3 regions of the uncultured Rossellomorea sp. genome follow, and region 2 is predicted to be linked to each of the others. Evidence: a T-box and tRNA genes for the amino acid it is inferred to sense, from the RefSeq annotation. Region 2 holds a T-box; the other regions hold tRNA genes.
What was found. The T-box of region 2 lies ahead of argS (arginine--tRNA ligase). A T-box ahead of a tRNA ligase gene usually reads a tRNA of that ligase, here a tRNA-Arg.
Positions count from the first base shown of each region.

Region 1 (5,357 bases), on a different contig from region 2:
ATATGACGATGAACAGGGAGTCGCAGCTCGAACGCCGGAACGAATTCATTCATGGGATTTCGGGCTCCCTGAACAAACAAGAGGTACTGGAAAGCATTGTGAAGAGTATGAGTCAGGTGATGGGAGCTTCACGGGGCATGATTGTTCTCATGGATGAGCAAAAGTCAAATGCATCATTTGGGATCTCTCAAAATGGTGTTGCACAGTTCTTGACGTACATTTATAACGGGATCCATCAACGATTATTCGATTCGAGGGAACCTTTCTCCCTCAAGCGGGAAATGCTGCCTCTTGAGAAGGGGTATCATGAAGAAACCCTCTACTCGTATGACTTATTTTTACCTGTCCTTTCCGCCGATCAACAAGTGGAAGCCATCATGGTATTTAGCCGTTTCGGAAATGATTTCGATAAGCAGGAGTTGGCTGAGTACACGAGTCTGGCAAAGCAAATCTCCATTTCTCTGCAAAAGATCAGACTGTTTGAAGAAACCGAGGCAAACCGTCAATTAACGCAGGATATCCTGAATAATATTCAAGAAGGAATACAGCTCATCGATAAAGACGGCAACAACTTATTAATGAATACGAAATTAACGACCTTGATCGAGGGGGAGATCGATGAACTTCAACAGGCATGCTATCAAACATGGAAGCAGGCACTGATCGATCGGGTCGAAAACAAAGAAAAACTGGATGAATATTATGAGACCATCGTGAAGGAAGGGAAGACAGGTAAACATCTTCTTACCTATCATCTGGTGGACAGTAAAGAAGTCTTCCAGGTATACTCCGAATCTCTTTATCGAGGGCAGGAGCAGGTCGGCACCATATTCGTCCACCGGAATATCACAAAAGAATTCGAAGTCGATCAAATGAAATCAGAATTCGTCAGTACGGTCAGTCATGAGCTTCGCACCCCGCTGTCGAGCGTGCTTGGCTTTACGGAACTTATGCTGACGAAGGAGTTAAAACCGGAAAGAACAAAGAAATACTTAACGACGATTTATCAAGAAGCAAAGCGGCTGACGTCCCTCATCAACGATTTCCTTGACGTCCAGCGCATGGAGTCGGGACGCCAAACCTTCGAGAGGCGATTTGAGGATGTTGTCCCGATCATTCAGCATGTGATCGATACCCAAAAGGTCAATGCCCCCCATCACTTCTTTAATATCGCAAGGGAGACGGATTGTACGATCGTCCTGGGAGATCGGGATAAGTTGTCCCAGGCATTCACCAATCTGGTCAGCAATGCCATCAAGTATTCACCTGATGGGGGTACCATAACGATCTATTTACGGGAAGAAGAGGATAGTATTCTCATAGATATCAGGGATGAAGGTCTCGGCATACCAAGTGACTCGATTCCAAACTTATTCACCAAATTTTATCGTGTCGACAATTCTGACCGCAGAAGAATCGGTGGCACGGGATTAGGACTTACGATCGTAAAAGAAATCATCGAGATCCATGACGGGGAAATCACTGTGTCATCAGAGGAGGGGAAAGGAAGCGTGTTTACCATCCGCTTACCTCTCGTGACCATCGAAACCTTCAAAGAGGATGAACACTGCGGGGATGGGATGAAAATTATCGTCATTGAAGACGATATCAATCTTGCTTCCTTACTGAAAGCGGAGCTATCCGACAGTGGTTTCAAGGTGCAGCACACTCCGTCAGGAAATGATGCCTTGAAAGAAATGCAGGAATCGAAGCCTGATGCCGTTGTCCTCGATATTATGCTCGAAGGCAGCATGTCGGGATGGGATGTACTTGAAAAAATCAAATCGGACCAAAATTTTGCACAAGTACCGATTATTATATCTTCCGCATTAGATGAAAAAGAAAAAGGACTCACGCTCGGAGCCAATGATTATTTAGTCAAACCATATCACCCTAGTAAGCTATCCAAAACGATCTTACATCTCCTCTTGAAAAAAGGGATGAATGGTGAGGTTTTAGTACCGATTAAGGAGAAAACGTTTGAAATAGAGTAAAATAAAAACCCCCTCACGGCTCAATTCCGTGAGGGGGTTTCATTCTCTTACTTATTATTCATATCGTTACGAGTGATGATGCGATCGATCAATCCATATTCAAGCGCTCTTTCCGCTGTCATGAAGTTATCGCGATCAGTATCTTTTGAAATCACTTCCAATGGTTGACCAGTGCGATCAGCCAGGATTTGATTCAGTTTTTCACGAAGGAATAGAATACGCTTCGCTGCAATTTCAATTTCCGTTGCTTGACCTTGTGCTCCACCAAGTGGTTGGTGAATCATTACTTCAGCGTTTGGAAGGGCTAAGCGCTTACCTTTAGCACCAGCTGCAAGAAGGAACGCACCCATTGAAGCGGCCATACCTATACAGATCGTTTGTACATCAGGCTTAATGTACTGGATCGTATCGTAAATTGCCATACCTGCCGTAATGCTTCCACCAGGAGAATTTATGTAGATTGAGATATCCTTCTCCGGGTTTTCAGATTCAAGGAAAAGAAGTTGTGCTACAATGGAGTTTGCCACATTGTCATCAATGCCGCTTCCAAGCATGATTACACGGTCTTTCAATAAACGTGAATAAATGTCATACGCACGTTCACCGCGGTTTGTTTGTTCAATTACTGTAGGAATTAAATTCATCCTCGTTCCTCCTTAGAAATCCTTTTTATTTTTCTGAATTACTTATTCACTTTGTACTGTAATCATACACCCATGGTCAATAAAGGTCAAACTAAACGCTTCCTTTATTCCCCTGTATGTAAATCCTTTCTACATCATACCCACTCATTCCTTTTTTAAACGGGGGTGATGTGGTAAGTTTGTTGTTATTTAAGTTAGTAGAAGGTCAATTTCAGTGAATTATGTATCTACCTTCTAAAACAGTATAGAGTGAATCATAGACCGTTCCTTTCCGCTACAGGCACTTGCTTTCCGCGGGGCGTGAGTTGAGCCTCCTCGGGCTTTGCCCTGTGGGGTCTCAACTTTCCCGCTATTCCCGCAGGAGTCAAGTGCCTTCCGCTTCAATACACTCTGTGGTTCTTTAATAAGATAGATAAAGAGTACAGGAGATCTTGAAGAGTTAACTAATTACAAAGAACTTCCCACTGCAATTCTTAAAGGATATTAATAGATAATCTAAAAAAGACATAAACGAGAATATCTATTGCAAACAAGCATTTTCTGGCTTATAATATGTATTCGTGACGGTCATTCATTTCATGCCCTCGTGGTGCAACGGATAGCACGTAAGATTCCGGTTCTTAAAATGGGGGTTCGATTCCCTCCGAGGGCGTACTTTAATCCAGAGAGTTCCTGTGTTTGTAGAGAGACATTACAAGCACAGGAACTCTTTTGCGTTGTAGCTAATTAATAGAGCTAATTGGACAGGGACCTTTATATAAAGTTTAATAGTAGCCTCGGTTCTCCTCTCATTTTCCCACTCGTTCCTTCATATTTATAGTACAAACCCACCAACTACCAACGAATTCCCATTAACGAACCGCCAATTTTATTGTAGAATAGACAAATGGGAGGTTAGTAATCATGAATTTGAAAGCAGGACTTTTTCAAAATCAACAATTAAAACTTCAAATGACGCAGCAGCTTTCTCAAGCCATCACCATCCTCCAATATTCTACGATGGAACTGAATGCTTATTTAGAAGCTAAGCAATTAGAGAATCCCCTTATACAATTAGAACCGCCTAAACTAGACCCCCTCCATCAACGAGAACCTTATACTTATAAACGAAATGCCGGCAATCACGAAAATACGGTGGATTGGTATGAATATGTATCCGTGCCAAAGAGGACTCTTGCGGATGCGCTATCTGTTCAATTAAATTTGAAATCGCTTACTTCTTTGGATAGAAAGGTAATGGAAGAATTAATATACAGCTTGGATGACAATGGGTATTTGAGAGTAGACGAAGAATCCTTCATTCAAAAACATGGTTTGGAAATGGCTCGACTAGAAGACTATATTAATAAGCTTCAGGAATTAGAACCGGCCGGGATAGGAGCGAGATCCCTGAAGGAGTGCATATCCCTTCAGCTGCAACGGAAATCCAATGTTCCCCCTCTGGTTACGATGATTGTCGATAACCATTTTCAAGCTTTTGCAGAAAAGAAGTGGAAGGCAATCGCCAATGATCTTGCCGTTGAGCTAAAAGACATCCAGCAGGCGGCTGATTATATCCAGCATTGCAATCCGAGACCCGGCTCAAAATATTCCCAGCATATCGCTGAATACATTATTCCTGAGCTGGTCGTAAAAGTGATCGATGGTCATACAGTGGCTGTATCGTTATATGATGGTACAACCGTAAACGTCACATATAATGAAGAATATACAGATTTCCTAAAGCATCACCCGGATAAGGAAGTCCAGTCCTATCTTCAGGAAAAGGAGCAAGACTTCGAGTGGCTATTGCAAAGTTTAAGACAGCGAAAGCAAACGATCCTGAAAGTAGGGAAGATGCTGGCTGAAAAGCAAAAAGCCTTCTTCTTAAAAGGTCCATCCGCGATCCATCCTCTGACGTTAAAGCAAGTGGCCAATGAAATCGATGTTCATGAATCCACCATTAGCCGGGCTGTAAAAGGAAAGTATATGCAAACACCTTATGGGATCTTCGAGTTGAAGTACTTCTTTACCTCGGCGATCAAATCGGTCAAGCTCGAGGATTCAGAAGTAGCTTCTGCCAGGGCGGTGAAAAATGAGCTGCAAAGGCTGATTGATGAAGAAGATAAGAAAAAGCCTCTATCAGACCAGAAAATTGTCAATCTACTATTGGATAAAGGCTATGATGTTTCAAGAAGGACGATTGCCAAATACCGTGATCAATTAGGGATCACTTCTTCAACGATGAGGAAGAGGTACGAATAGAATCTTGGACTAGTGAGTGTACCAGGTACTCAATGGTTAATTTGTACCTGGTACACCGAAGCCATTTTGTACCAGGTACAAGGCCAACAAACGAAACGACGTTTCCTACAATTAAACAAAGCGAGGCAACAACATGAAACAAGTCATTTTTTACACACGCACACAATGCGGACTTTGCGAAGACGCAAAAATCACCCTGAAACTCCTTCAGGATGAGATGGGCTTTTCCATTGAAGAAAAGGACATCGATAAAAGCGATGTCCTCACAGAACGTTTCGGACTGATGATCCCGGTCGTGGAACTGGACGGGGAAATCCTTCAGTATGGGCAAATTGATTATTTTACGCTCAGCAAGCGTTTACATGAGAAAACCCGATAGTTTCTAGTTGAATTACGATTCATACCCTGATAAAATAAAATTTGAAAGCAGGGATGAATTTTTTTTAGAGGTAGTGGGACATAATATGTCTATGTG
Region 1 covers NZ_CANKZT010000004.1:237,136-242,492, forward strand. The annotation lists gene Q1B03_RS15665 (ATP-binding protein) at 1-1,994, shown strand, start outside; gene clpP (ATP-dependent Clp endopeptidase proteolytic subunit ClpP) at 2,042-2,638, opposite strand; tRNA gene Q1B03_RS15675 (tRNA-Arg) at 3,219-3,290, shown strand; gene rpoN (RNA polymerase factor sigma-54) at 3,542-4,882, shown strand; gene Q1B03_RS15685 (glutaredoxin family protein) at 5,016-5,261, shown strand.
Region 1: it has a tRNA-Arg gene. The T-box ahead of argS (arginine--tRNA ligase) is inferred to sense a tRNA for this amino acid. The anticodon was not compared.

Region 2 (5,357 bases):
TATTAAATGCACCATGCTCGTACTGATGTTTAATAAGGAGTAAATTCTTCAATGGTTTACGGGCATTTGAAGCAAACTCGTTGAAATGAATTCCGTAAGATACGACATACTGACGATCCGTATTCTTGTGAACATAGATGATATCTTTAACCTGATTATTTGCCTTCAAGAACATTCCCTCCATCTGATTAACACGATGCCGATTCATACTTTCTATTTTAGCAAATTTGTATGGTACTTGTTCTTTTCTATTTCATTTCAAAATGATGACAAAAGTCGCAGGTAATTGTCGAAAATAGTCATATTGCAGGACCACAGGCTTTATATATTTGTTCTATTACTATTATGAATGGGATTAATGGCTGCCAAACGTTAGGAAACGGCACTTTCTTCTTATCTTCCAGGGATAAGAAACGATTACAATCATGTAAAAAATGGAATTTAATCCCGGTATCCCTTTATAGAATCCCACTCCTATCAGCTTTTTCTTTGATTTTATTTCGACAAATATCATGTAATGACTGTCACATCCCGACAGAACTTCCGTAATTTCTCTGGTCATGAGTAGAAATTTCCCTTCATTTCTATTAGACTAGGAATGTGAAATCTTTAGAAATTCAGGTGAATAGATTATGGAAACTCGCCAGCGATTTGCTGATAAGATCGATTGGGGTCTTCTCTTTTTATTGATGTTGTTTTTTATCGTTAGTGCTATGGGAATAAGTAGTGCCCAGACGTCAGGTCAGTATGGAACGAACTTTGTGATCAGACAAGCTTTTTGGTATGTCGTGGGTGGAATTATTATTGTAGGGGCCTTATTCCTTGATTCTGATCAGTATAAGCGTCTTGCCTGGTACATATATGGTGCAGGAATCTTCCTGCTTCTTGTATTACTCATTTCACCGGAAAGCATCGCACCGTATAGAAACGGAGCCAAAAGCTGGTTCATGCTGGGACCGCTTGGTTCTATTCAGCCTTCAGAATTCATGAAGACGTTTTTAATTCTTGCTCTTGCACGAATCATTACCAATCATCATGAGCTTAATCCCAGAAAAACACTGCAGTCGGATTTTCAGTTATTAGTGAAGATCGGGCTTACGACCCTCCTTCCCCTTGCTTTTATTATGCAGCAGCCGGATTTAGGGACTTCCCTTGTTATTTTAGCCATCATGACCGGAATCATCTTAGTTTCAGGGATTACGTGGAAGCTGATCGTTCCTATATATGCTTCTATCGGAGTACTCGGGGGAATCGTCCTATCACTTGTGGTGTGGGCTCCTGAGCTCCTTGAAAAATATTTAAATGTAAAGCCTTATCAGTTTGGACGTATTTATGCTTGGCTTGATCCGTACAACTACGCTAAATTAGAGGGGTTTCACTTAATTAACTCCCTTAACGCCATCGGATCCGGGCAGATCTTTGGGAAAGGGTACAGTGGAGGCGAAGTATACATTCCTGAGAACCACACCGATTTTATTTTCAGTGTGATCGGTGAGGAATACGGCTTTATTGGCGCAAGTGTCGTCATCAGTTTATACTTCCTGCTCATTTACCATTTAACCAAAACGGCTTTAGACACAAAGGAACCATTCAATGCCTATGTATGTGCAGGGATTATTAGTATGATTACATTCCACGTGTTCCAGAACATTGGAATGACGATACAATTGCTGCCGATCACAGGGATCCCACTTCCTTTCATCAGTTATGGAGGAAGCTCTCTAATGGGGAATATGCTGGCCCTTGGACTTGTGTTCAGCATGAGATTTCACCATAAAACGTATATGTTTTCATCAGAAGATTCTTAATTACAGGTTGCAATCAGCCCCAGAATGTGTAAAATAATAGTAATTATATACGAATATTCTATGATGAAGAGAGTAATTCTGACGTGGATCGAAAGCGAGCCGGGGATGGTGGGAGCCTGGTGAGAAGCCTGGAATGAAACGCACTTCTGAGATGTTTTTCTTGAAGTTAGTAGAGAAAAACCGGGATCTCCCGTTATACAATGAGCGCCCTTTAAGGGAATAAGAGTGGTACCGCGAGCTAAACTCGTCTCTATGTTATATAGAGACGAGTTTTTTTGTGTTTGATTTTATCAGGAGGTGTAGATGATGGATTTGAAATCGATCGTTACTGACGTACTAAAGTCACAGGTGTTGAATGATTGGAGCAAACAAGAGCTGTATGAATTGCTTGAAACCCCAAAGCATACTCATTTGGGGGACCTGGCCTTTCCATGCTTCCAGCTGGCCAAAGCATGGAAGAAGGCACCTCACACAATTGCCGATGAGATTGCTGACACTCTCTCCTCTCCCTTTTTCAGCAACGTTGAATCAGCAGGTGCTTATGTTAATTTCCGATTTGACAGATTGAAAGCAGGAAAAGAAATCGTGTCAGCCATCTTGGAAAAAGGGTCAGATTACGGGAGCCATGCATTTGGTGAGCAAAAGACGATTGTATTGGATATGTCCTCACCTAATATCGCCAAACCTTTTTCCATGGGGCATTTACGATCGACTGTCATCGGGAATTCCATCGCCACTATTGCAGAAAAATGCGGCTACACAACAGAAAAAATCAACTATATCGGGGACTGGGGGACTCAATTCGGAAAATTAATCGTCGCTTTCAAAAAGTGGGGAGATCACCAAAAGGTTAAAGATAACCCCATATCTGAATTGTTCGTTCTTTATAAGAAGTTTCATCAGGAAGCAGAATCAGATCCCTCACTCGAGGAAGAAGGAAGAAGAGCCTTTAAGCTTCTTGAAGACGGAGATAAAGAAGTAACGGAGCTTTGGAGATGGTTTAAAGACGAATCACTTGAAGCCTTTAAAACGATTTACTCGTTGCTCGGAGTTGAATTTGATTCCTATAATGGCGAAGCGTTCTTCAATGACAAGATGGCAGAGGTCGTAACATTGCTTCAAAACCATCATCTCCTGGAAACATCACAAGGAGCGCAAGTGGTTCGTTTAGAAGAAGAGAATCTTCCGCCTTGTCTCATCAAAAAGTCAGATGGAGCTACCCTTTATGCCACGAGAGACCTGGCAGCTGCCCTGTATCGCCATCGCCAGTATGCCTTTGATGAAGCCTTGTATGTCGTTGGCCAGGAACAAACCGTTCACTTCAAACAAGTGATGGAAGTATTGAAGAAGCTCGGGTTTAACTGGGCGAATGATATGAAACATATCCCTTTTGGTCTTTATCTAAAGGATGGGAAGAAAATGTCCACCAGAAAAGGCCGAGTCATTTTACTCCAAGAGGTTCTTCAGGAAGCAATCAAAATGGCTGAAGAAAATATCAAACAGAAGAATCCCGACTTAATAAATGCAACAGAAGTGGCAAAAGATGTTGGGGTTGGGGCCATTATCTTTCATGATTTGAAAAATGACCGGGTTAACGATATAGAATTTTCCCTGGAACATATGCTGACCTTCGAAGGAGAAACAGGTCCATATATTCAATATACTTATGCCAGAGCCCAATCCATTCTGAGAAAAACGGATGCTGACCTTCCACTGACATTTAAGGGGCTTGACGATGCTGAGAGCTGGGAAGTGGTGAAGCAGCTACGATTATTTCCAGAAATGGTTGAGAAAGCATGGAACCACTATGCTCCTTCGGTTATTGCCAAGTATTTAGTCGATACCGCACAAAGCTTTAACCGTTATTACGGGAAAACTAAAATCATTTCCGAGGATCTAGAGCAAACCTCCCGCTTAGCACTAGTTCATGCTGTTTCGACAGTCCTTGCTGAAGGAATACGATTATTAGGAATGAAGTCTCCTTCTGAAATGTAGAATAAATTAGATTTCTGTCACTATTTCCCGAGAAATAGATTATTTTCGATTAAAGCTTTTTTCAAACTTTGTTAAGAGTATCATCAACTGCATATGTGACGAAACTTCCGTGAAGTGGTTTCAACCATACGGGATATTTCATGACTCCTTTTGTAAAAAGTGATATACTTTCTTATGTTCAATTAAAATCAAAAATGACGTTTTATCAATAAAGGAGAATACTGAACTTATGTCTGAACTACTTCACGCTTTCGAAGCTTGGTTACTGGATTATGGTGTATGGGGTCTGATTCTTGTTTCATTCGCCGATTCATCATTCTTCCCTATACCACCTGATGTACTACTGATTCCATTAGCGATAGCCAATCCGGATAGCGCATTGCTGTATGCACTTTATACGACTATCGCTTCCGTTGTCGGAGCCCTTTTTGGCTGGTTGATCGGAAAAAAACTTGGACGGCCGATCCTTGTATATTTCTTCTCTGAAAAGAGGATTCAAAAAGTAGAGGAATACTTTACTAAATATGGGGCAATGGCTCTTTTAATTGCAGGACTGACACCTGTCCCTTATAAGATCTTTACGATTTTCGCAGGGGTTTCCGGTGTTAAGATCAGGGTATTGGTGATCTGGTCTATTATCGGGAGAGGAATTCGTTTCTTCCTTGAAGGTGCGATTATTTTAGCACTGGGAGCTAAAGCTAAGCCCTTTATTGAGGAGAACTTTACACTTCTTACACTTGCAGCTGGTGGCGTTCTAATCGCCGTTTATCTTGTATACTTGGTCATAAAGAAGAGAAAGAAAACTGTATAATCATAGCAAAAGAGAGCAAGGGGAAAAATGCACCCCCTTGCTCTCTTTTTATTCTGAGCTGCCAACGACAAATCGCAAATGCTTATTTAATACTCGAAGGGACTGCCCGGTTCCTTCATATAATTCTCCATCCATATCAAGCTTCTCATTCTGACCTAGTTCTATATGGGCTTCTCTTGCTTGGATATGCATAATATCATCATATTGCTCGCTGATATTGCCTGTACTTTTGATAACCAAAAATTCCTTTAATAATGGGAAACCGCTTTTTTTGACGACGTAAATATCCATCAGTCCATCTTCCATATCAATGGAGGTGGGCAGTGGATTAGAGCCAATGGAACGGCCATTTGCAACCAATAGCATCACCACTTCCTCTTCAATTACGTCATTTTCCGTTGTGACCTTCACATCTAAGATCGGCGATTCCTGGATGGATTGAAACGCACTTATATAATAGCTTAGTTTACCGAGGACACTCTTAGATCCTACATCTATATTATCGCTCGTCTGAGAGACCAGCCCCGTTCCCCAGAAATTGCTGAAATACCGATCGTCTGCCTTGACGATATCGATATCCTTTTCAAGAGGCCGTTCAGTTATAAGGCGGACAGCTTGTCCAATGTTCATGGGAATATGCAACGAACGGGCAAAGTCATTACACGTCCCTCCAGGGATAATCCCTACCAATGGCCGTTTTTCTAAGGCTGACAATCCGTTGATGGCCTCATGAATCGTTCCAT
Region 2 covers NZ_CANKZT010000012.1:37,816-43,172, forward strand. The annotation lists gene Q1B03_RS21450 (hypothetical protein) at 1-169, opposite strand, end outside; gene Q1B03_RS21455 (FtsW/RodA/SpoVE family cell cycle protein) at 633-1,808, shown strand; T-box leader at 1,860-2,063, shown strand; gene argS (arginine--tRNA ligase) at 2,115-3,803, shown strand; gene Q1B03_RS21465 (YqaA family protein) at 4,033-4,614, shown strand; gene Q1B03_RS21470 (diacylglycerol kinase family protein) at 4,663-5,357, opposite strand, start outside.

Region 3 (5,357 bases), on a different contig from region 2:
GATCGAGACGGATTATGTTAAGCATCCGGAAGGCTCAGTCTTAATAACGGTTGGAGAGACGAAGGTCATTTGTAATGCCAGTATCGAAGAACGTGTGCCTCCTTTTATGAGAAATAGTGGAAAAGGGTGGATCACGGCTGAATATTCCATGCTGCCAAGAGCAACTGAAACAAGAAACATCCGTGAATCTTCTAAAGGGAAGGTTTCAGGAAGAACAATGGAAATTCAACGTCTTATTGGAAGGGCATTAAGATCTGTAGTCGATTTGGATGCATTGGGAGAACGGACAATCTGGATTGATTGTGATGTCATTCAAGCAGACGGCGGGACAAGAACGGCTTCGATCACGGGAGCTTTCGTTGCCACGGCAATCGCAGTGGCTAAGCTTCAAGACAGTAAAAAAATCTCTTCCTTTCCGCTGAAAAGTTTCTTAGCAGCCACAAGTGTGGGGATTGTTGAAGTGCATGGAGCGGTTCTTGACTTGAATTATATTGAAGATAGCAGCGCATTAGTGGATATGAACATCATCATGACGGGTGAAGGCGAATTTGTAGAGCTGCAGGGAACAGGGGAAGAAGCAACCTTTACGATGGATCAATTGCATCAACTGTTAAAACTCGGACAAGAAGGAATCCACGAGCTATTCCAAATTCAGCAGCAATCATTAGGAGAAATAGTAAAAAGATTTCAATAAAGGGATGAGATTGTAGATGACAAAACGAGTGATCATAGCCACTAAAAACAGGGGAAAAGCAAAAGAATTTCAACATATGTTTGCTCCATACGGATATGAGGTACAAACATTACTAGACCTTCCTCATATTGAGGATGTTGAAGAAACCGGTGAAACGTTTGAGGAAAATGCCATTCTGAAAGCTGAAACGGTTGCGGAAATATTAGGTGAACTGGTGATCGCAGATGATTCCGGTTTGGCCATCGATGCCTTGGAAGGCCGTCCGGGAGTGTATTCTGCCCGCTATGCCGGTGAAGAAAAGAGTGATGAGGCGAACATGGAGAAGGTATTAAGCGAACTGGAATCTGTTGAAGAATCCGACCGTACCGCACGTTTTCACTGTGTTTTAGCGATTGCCGGACCGAATAGGGAAACCAGAACCGTTACGGGAACATGCGAAGGCACGATTTTACAAGAAAAAAGAGGAACGAATGGGTTTGGGTACGATCCGATTTTCTACGTTCCTACTCTTGGAAAATCCATGGCTGAACTAACACAAGAAGAGAAAAGTCAAATCAGCCATCGTGGAAATGCATTGAAAAAACTTAAGAACATAATCTCAGACTTTATTTAAAGGGTGAGCTGAATGAAACTATTGGTTGTAAGTGATAGCCACGGTTCAAAAGAAGAGCTATTGGAGCTATCGGAGAAATATCATTCTACCGTAGATGCCATGGTACACTGCGGAGATTCTGAATTAAGTGCAGATGACCCGGCATTATCTCCCTACCTTGTAGTAAGGGGGAACTGTGATATGGATGCCAGGCTACCCGACGACCTTATTGAAAAGGTTGAGGGCAATTCAATCATGGTGACTCACGGTCATCTGTATGGAATTAAAATGTCACTAATGAAGCTTCGTTATAAAGCAGAAGAAGCAGGCGCCCATTTTGTTTTCTTTGGACACTCCCATACGTTAGGCGCAGAATTGAATAATGGCATTTTGTTTTTAAATCCGGGCAGCATTCTTTTACCGCGGGGAAGAATGGAGCGCACCTATGCCTTGGTAGAGGCTCAGGATCAAGAGATAAAGGTAACATTCCTGACTCATGATCATGTGGCATTGGACGAATTGACTCAAACATTTCAACTGTAAAATCATCGTGAGAACCTGCTACGGCAGGTTCTTTTCATATAGATATTTCATGAAAAAATGACAGCTGAAAATAAAATAAAACTTTTTTTGAAAATCTGTTGACTTATTGATGCTATGTGAATATAATAAATATTGTCCTTGAAAAACAAATCACGTCCCAGTAGCTCAGCAGGATAGAGCAACGGCCTTCTAAGCCGTCGGTCGGGAGTTCGAATCTCTCCTGGGACGCCATAAATCCTACATATACAAAGCTTGCCTGCATTGGGTAAGCTTTTTTTGTTATCTAAAAGATATCGTGCTAAACTAATACAAACTAACAGTATAGGTAGGTACGATTTATGACTAAGGGAAACCAAGAAGGAAAAGGAAAGATTGTCCAGTTCCCGGGATTGAAGGATCGGCTGTTGGAAAAGGGCGTGCAGGCACTGGAAAAAGGAGAGGTTCATGAATCCTCCCAGTTGCTCACCCAAGCCCATGAATTAGAACCTGATAATCCCGATATTAATACGGCACTCGTGCTTTCTCTTTATGAAAGCAAGCAGTACGACAAAGCGAGATACATATGTAAAGAGATGCTTCTTGAAGGAATCGGCGACTATTTTGAAGTCGTTGATATGTATTTGATGATACTCATCCAGCTTCATCAGCACAGGGAAGTAGTGGATACGATCCACGCCCTGTTTGATGAAAAAGAAGTGCCTTTTGAAAAGGAAGAACATTTCAAAAAGCTTCTGCACTTTAGTGAGAAAGTATTGAATGGTAAAGCAGTGATTCCAGATGAAGAGACCCCTAAAGAAGATCAATCATCCATATTGAACGGGAAGAGTTTAGAGGAGCAAACCTTACTGGTAGCTCAACTGGTTCACCGTAACATAAAGCCCTTTATGGGAGAGCTGCAATCTGTCTTAAAGGATTCAGAATCCCATCCATTTCTGCAAACGATGATTTTAAATGTTTTTAGAGAGCATGGAGTGGATAAAGAAGTGGATATTACTAAGCTTGGAATGGAAGATAGGGTTTCACCAGCTGAATTGGAAGATGTGTTCGATTCTGATTTCTTCACCAAGGTCACAGATTCCCTGGATGATCTTTTGGCGCAGACGAATCCTACGCTATTTCAGCACGCGCATGAATTACTGAAACGGCATGCCTTTCTTCTCTATCCTTTTACATTTGAGGAGGAACCGAAAGAAATCGCTTCGGTGTATGCCTACTACACAGCGGGGATGTTTGCAGATGCGATCCTTGAAAAGGAGTTAAAAGACCAGGTTGAAAACACGCAATCTCAGGGGATTCTTTCAAGACTTAGGGAACTAGAGGAAATTTCCTCTCCTAATATTTAAATGCTGTCTGTTGAAAGACAGTGGCTGTATGTTATAATGTAATGGTTGTAATGTAAAAGTTTTTCATATATTTACGATGATAGTGCTAGATTCATACAGGACTATCTACTACTATGCGTAAAAAATTCAAGATCAATTATAGATTGTTGGAGGGAACAGTATGTCTGCAAAATGGGAAAAGCAAGAAGGAAACCAAGGAGTTCTTACAATTGAAGTAGAAGCTGCTAAAGTAAACGAAGGTTTAGACGCAGCGTTCAAAAAAGTTGTAAAACAGGTGAACGTACCAGGATTCCGTAAAGGGAAAATGCCTCGCGGTATGTTCGAAAAACGCTTTGGAGTAGAATCACTTTATCAAGATGCATTAGATTTCATCTTACCTGAAGCATATGCGAAAGCAATCGAAGAAACTGGAATCGATCCAATCGACCGTCCGGAAATCGATGTTGAGCAAATGGAAAAAGGCAAAGATCTAATCTTCACTGCTAAAGTACAAGTGAAACCAGAAGTGAAACTTGGCGAATACAAAGGTCTTGAAGTAGAGAAAATGGAAACAGAAGTAACAGCAGAAGATGTAGAAGCTGAACTTACTTCACTTCAAGAAAAGCAAGCTGAGCTTGCTGTTAAAGAAGAAGGAAAAGCTGAAGAAGGCGACACAGTAACAATGGATTTCGAAGGATTCGTTGACGGTGAAGCATTCGAAGGCGGTCAAGCTGAGAATTATTCACTTGAATTAGGTTCTGGTCAGTTCATCCCAGGTTTCGAAGAGCAATTAGTTGGTGTAACGGCTGGAGAAGAGAAAGAAGTAGAAGTTTCTTTCCCAGAAGAGTATCATGCAGCTGAACTTGCTGGAAAACCTGCTACATTCAAAGTGAAAGTTCACGAAATCAAAGCGAAAGAACTTCCTGCATTAGACGATGAGTTCGCTAAAGACGCAGACGAAGAAGTTGAAACACTTGCTGAACTTAAAGAAAAAATCGAAAAACGTCTTCAAGAGTCCAAAAAGAACGAAGCTGAAACAGCTGTTCGTGAAACTCTTGTAAATAAGGCTTCTGAAAATGCTGAAGTAGAAATCCCAGAAGTAATGGTTACAGCTGAAGTAGACCGCATGATGCAAGAATTCGGTCAACGTCTACAAATGCAAGGTATGAACCTTGACCTATACTTCCAATTCTCTGGTCAAACAGAAGAAGATCTTCGCGGTCAAATGAAAGAAGATGCTGGTAAACGCGTTCGCACAAACCTTACACTGGAAGCAATCGCGGCAGCTGAAAACCTTGAAGTAACTGAAGAAGAAGCAGAAGAAGAAGTAAACAAAATGGCTGAACAATACAACATGTCTGCTGACAACATCAAACAAGCTCTAGGCGGCCTTGACACACTTAAAGCTGACCTGAAAGTACGTAAAGCAGTAGAATTCCTTGTTGAAAACAGCAAAACTGTAGCATAATAAAAATAGCTAACAAGGCGCGATTTCTTCGTGCCTTGTTTTGTACAATGAAATGAAGATCCTGCTAGATTTTGACTCATTCGTGTGAAACGAATGTTTCACACGCTTTTCAGCTTTGCTGAAAAGTAGCCACCATCCTCAAAAGCGATAGAGCAAACGAGTTTGCTCTTTCGCTTTTGAGGATGGTGGCATAAATGAGCCAAAATCTCGACTACACTAAGCTTTACTTCGAACTTATGTGTATGAGCAAACAAGTTTGCTCCAGGCGTTTTTTGTTTCTGTGGCAAAATGAGCCAAAATACTATACTCTATCTAATAAGAAACTTTATCCATCAAACAAGAATAAGAACCACTATTTTTGGAAAAAGCTTATTTAACGGGGTTGCATTACTTTTCACCAGGAACATACATAATTGGATTTCTTACATTACCTGACTTCAATTGGACAAGATACTAACTAGCAATGTAAAATATTTGCTAAAATGCGTGTTACATAATAAGATGATTCTTAAGAATCGTATCAATTTCTTTACGAACATATAATATGATAAAATGCAGTACATAACTTTAGGTAATAGGGATGTAAGGAATCGTTCGTTTGATGAAACAGAGCACGATTTTATGAAGTTTTAACGAAGGGGTGAAAATCATTGTTTAAATTTAATGATGAAAAAGGACAACTAAAATGTTCTTTTTGCGGAAAAACACAAGACCAAGTTCGTAAACTAGTCGCTGGAC
Region 3 covers NZ_CANKZT010000001.1:935,969-941,325, reverse strand. The annotation lists gene rph (ribonuclease PH) at 1-694, shown strand, start outside; gene Q1B03_RS05000 (XTP/dITP diphosphatase) at 711-1,307, shown strand; gene Q1B03_RS04995 (metallophosphoesterase) at 1,320-1,829, shown strand; tRNA gene Q1B03_RS04990 (tRNA-Arg) at 1,984-2,060, shown strand; gene Q1B03_RS04985 (M48 family metallopeptidase) at 2,168-3,172, shown strand; gene tig (trigger factor) at 3,333-4,619, shown strand; gene clpX (ATP-dependent protease ATP-binding subunit ClpX) at 5,270-5,357, shown strand, end outside.
Region 3: it has a tRNA-Arg gene. The T-box ahead of argS (arginine--tRNA ligase) is inferred to sense a tRNA for this amino acid. The anticodon was not compared.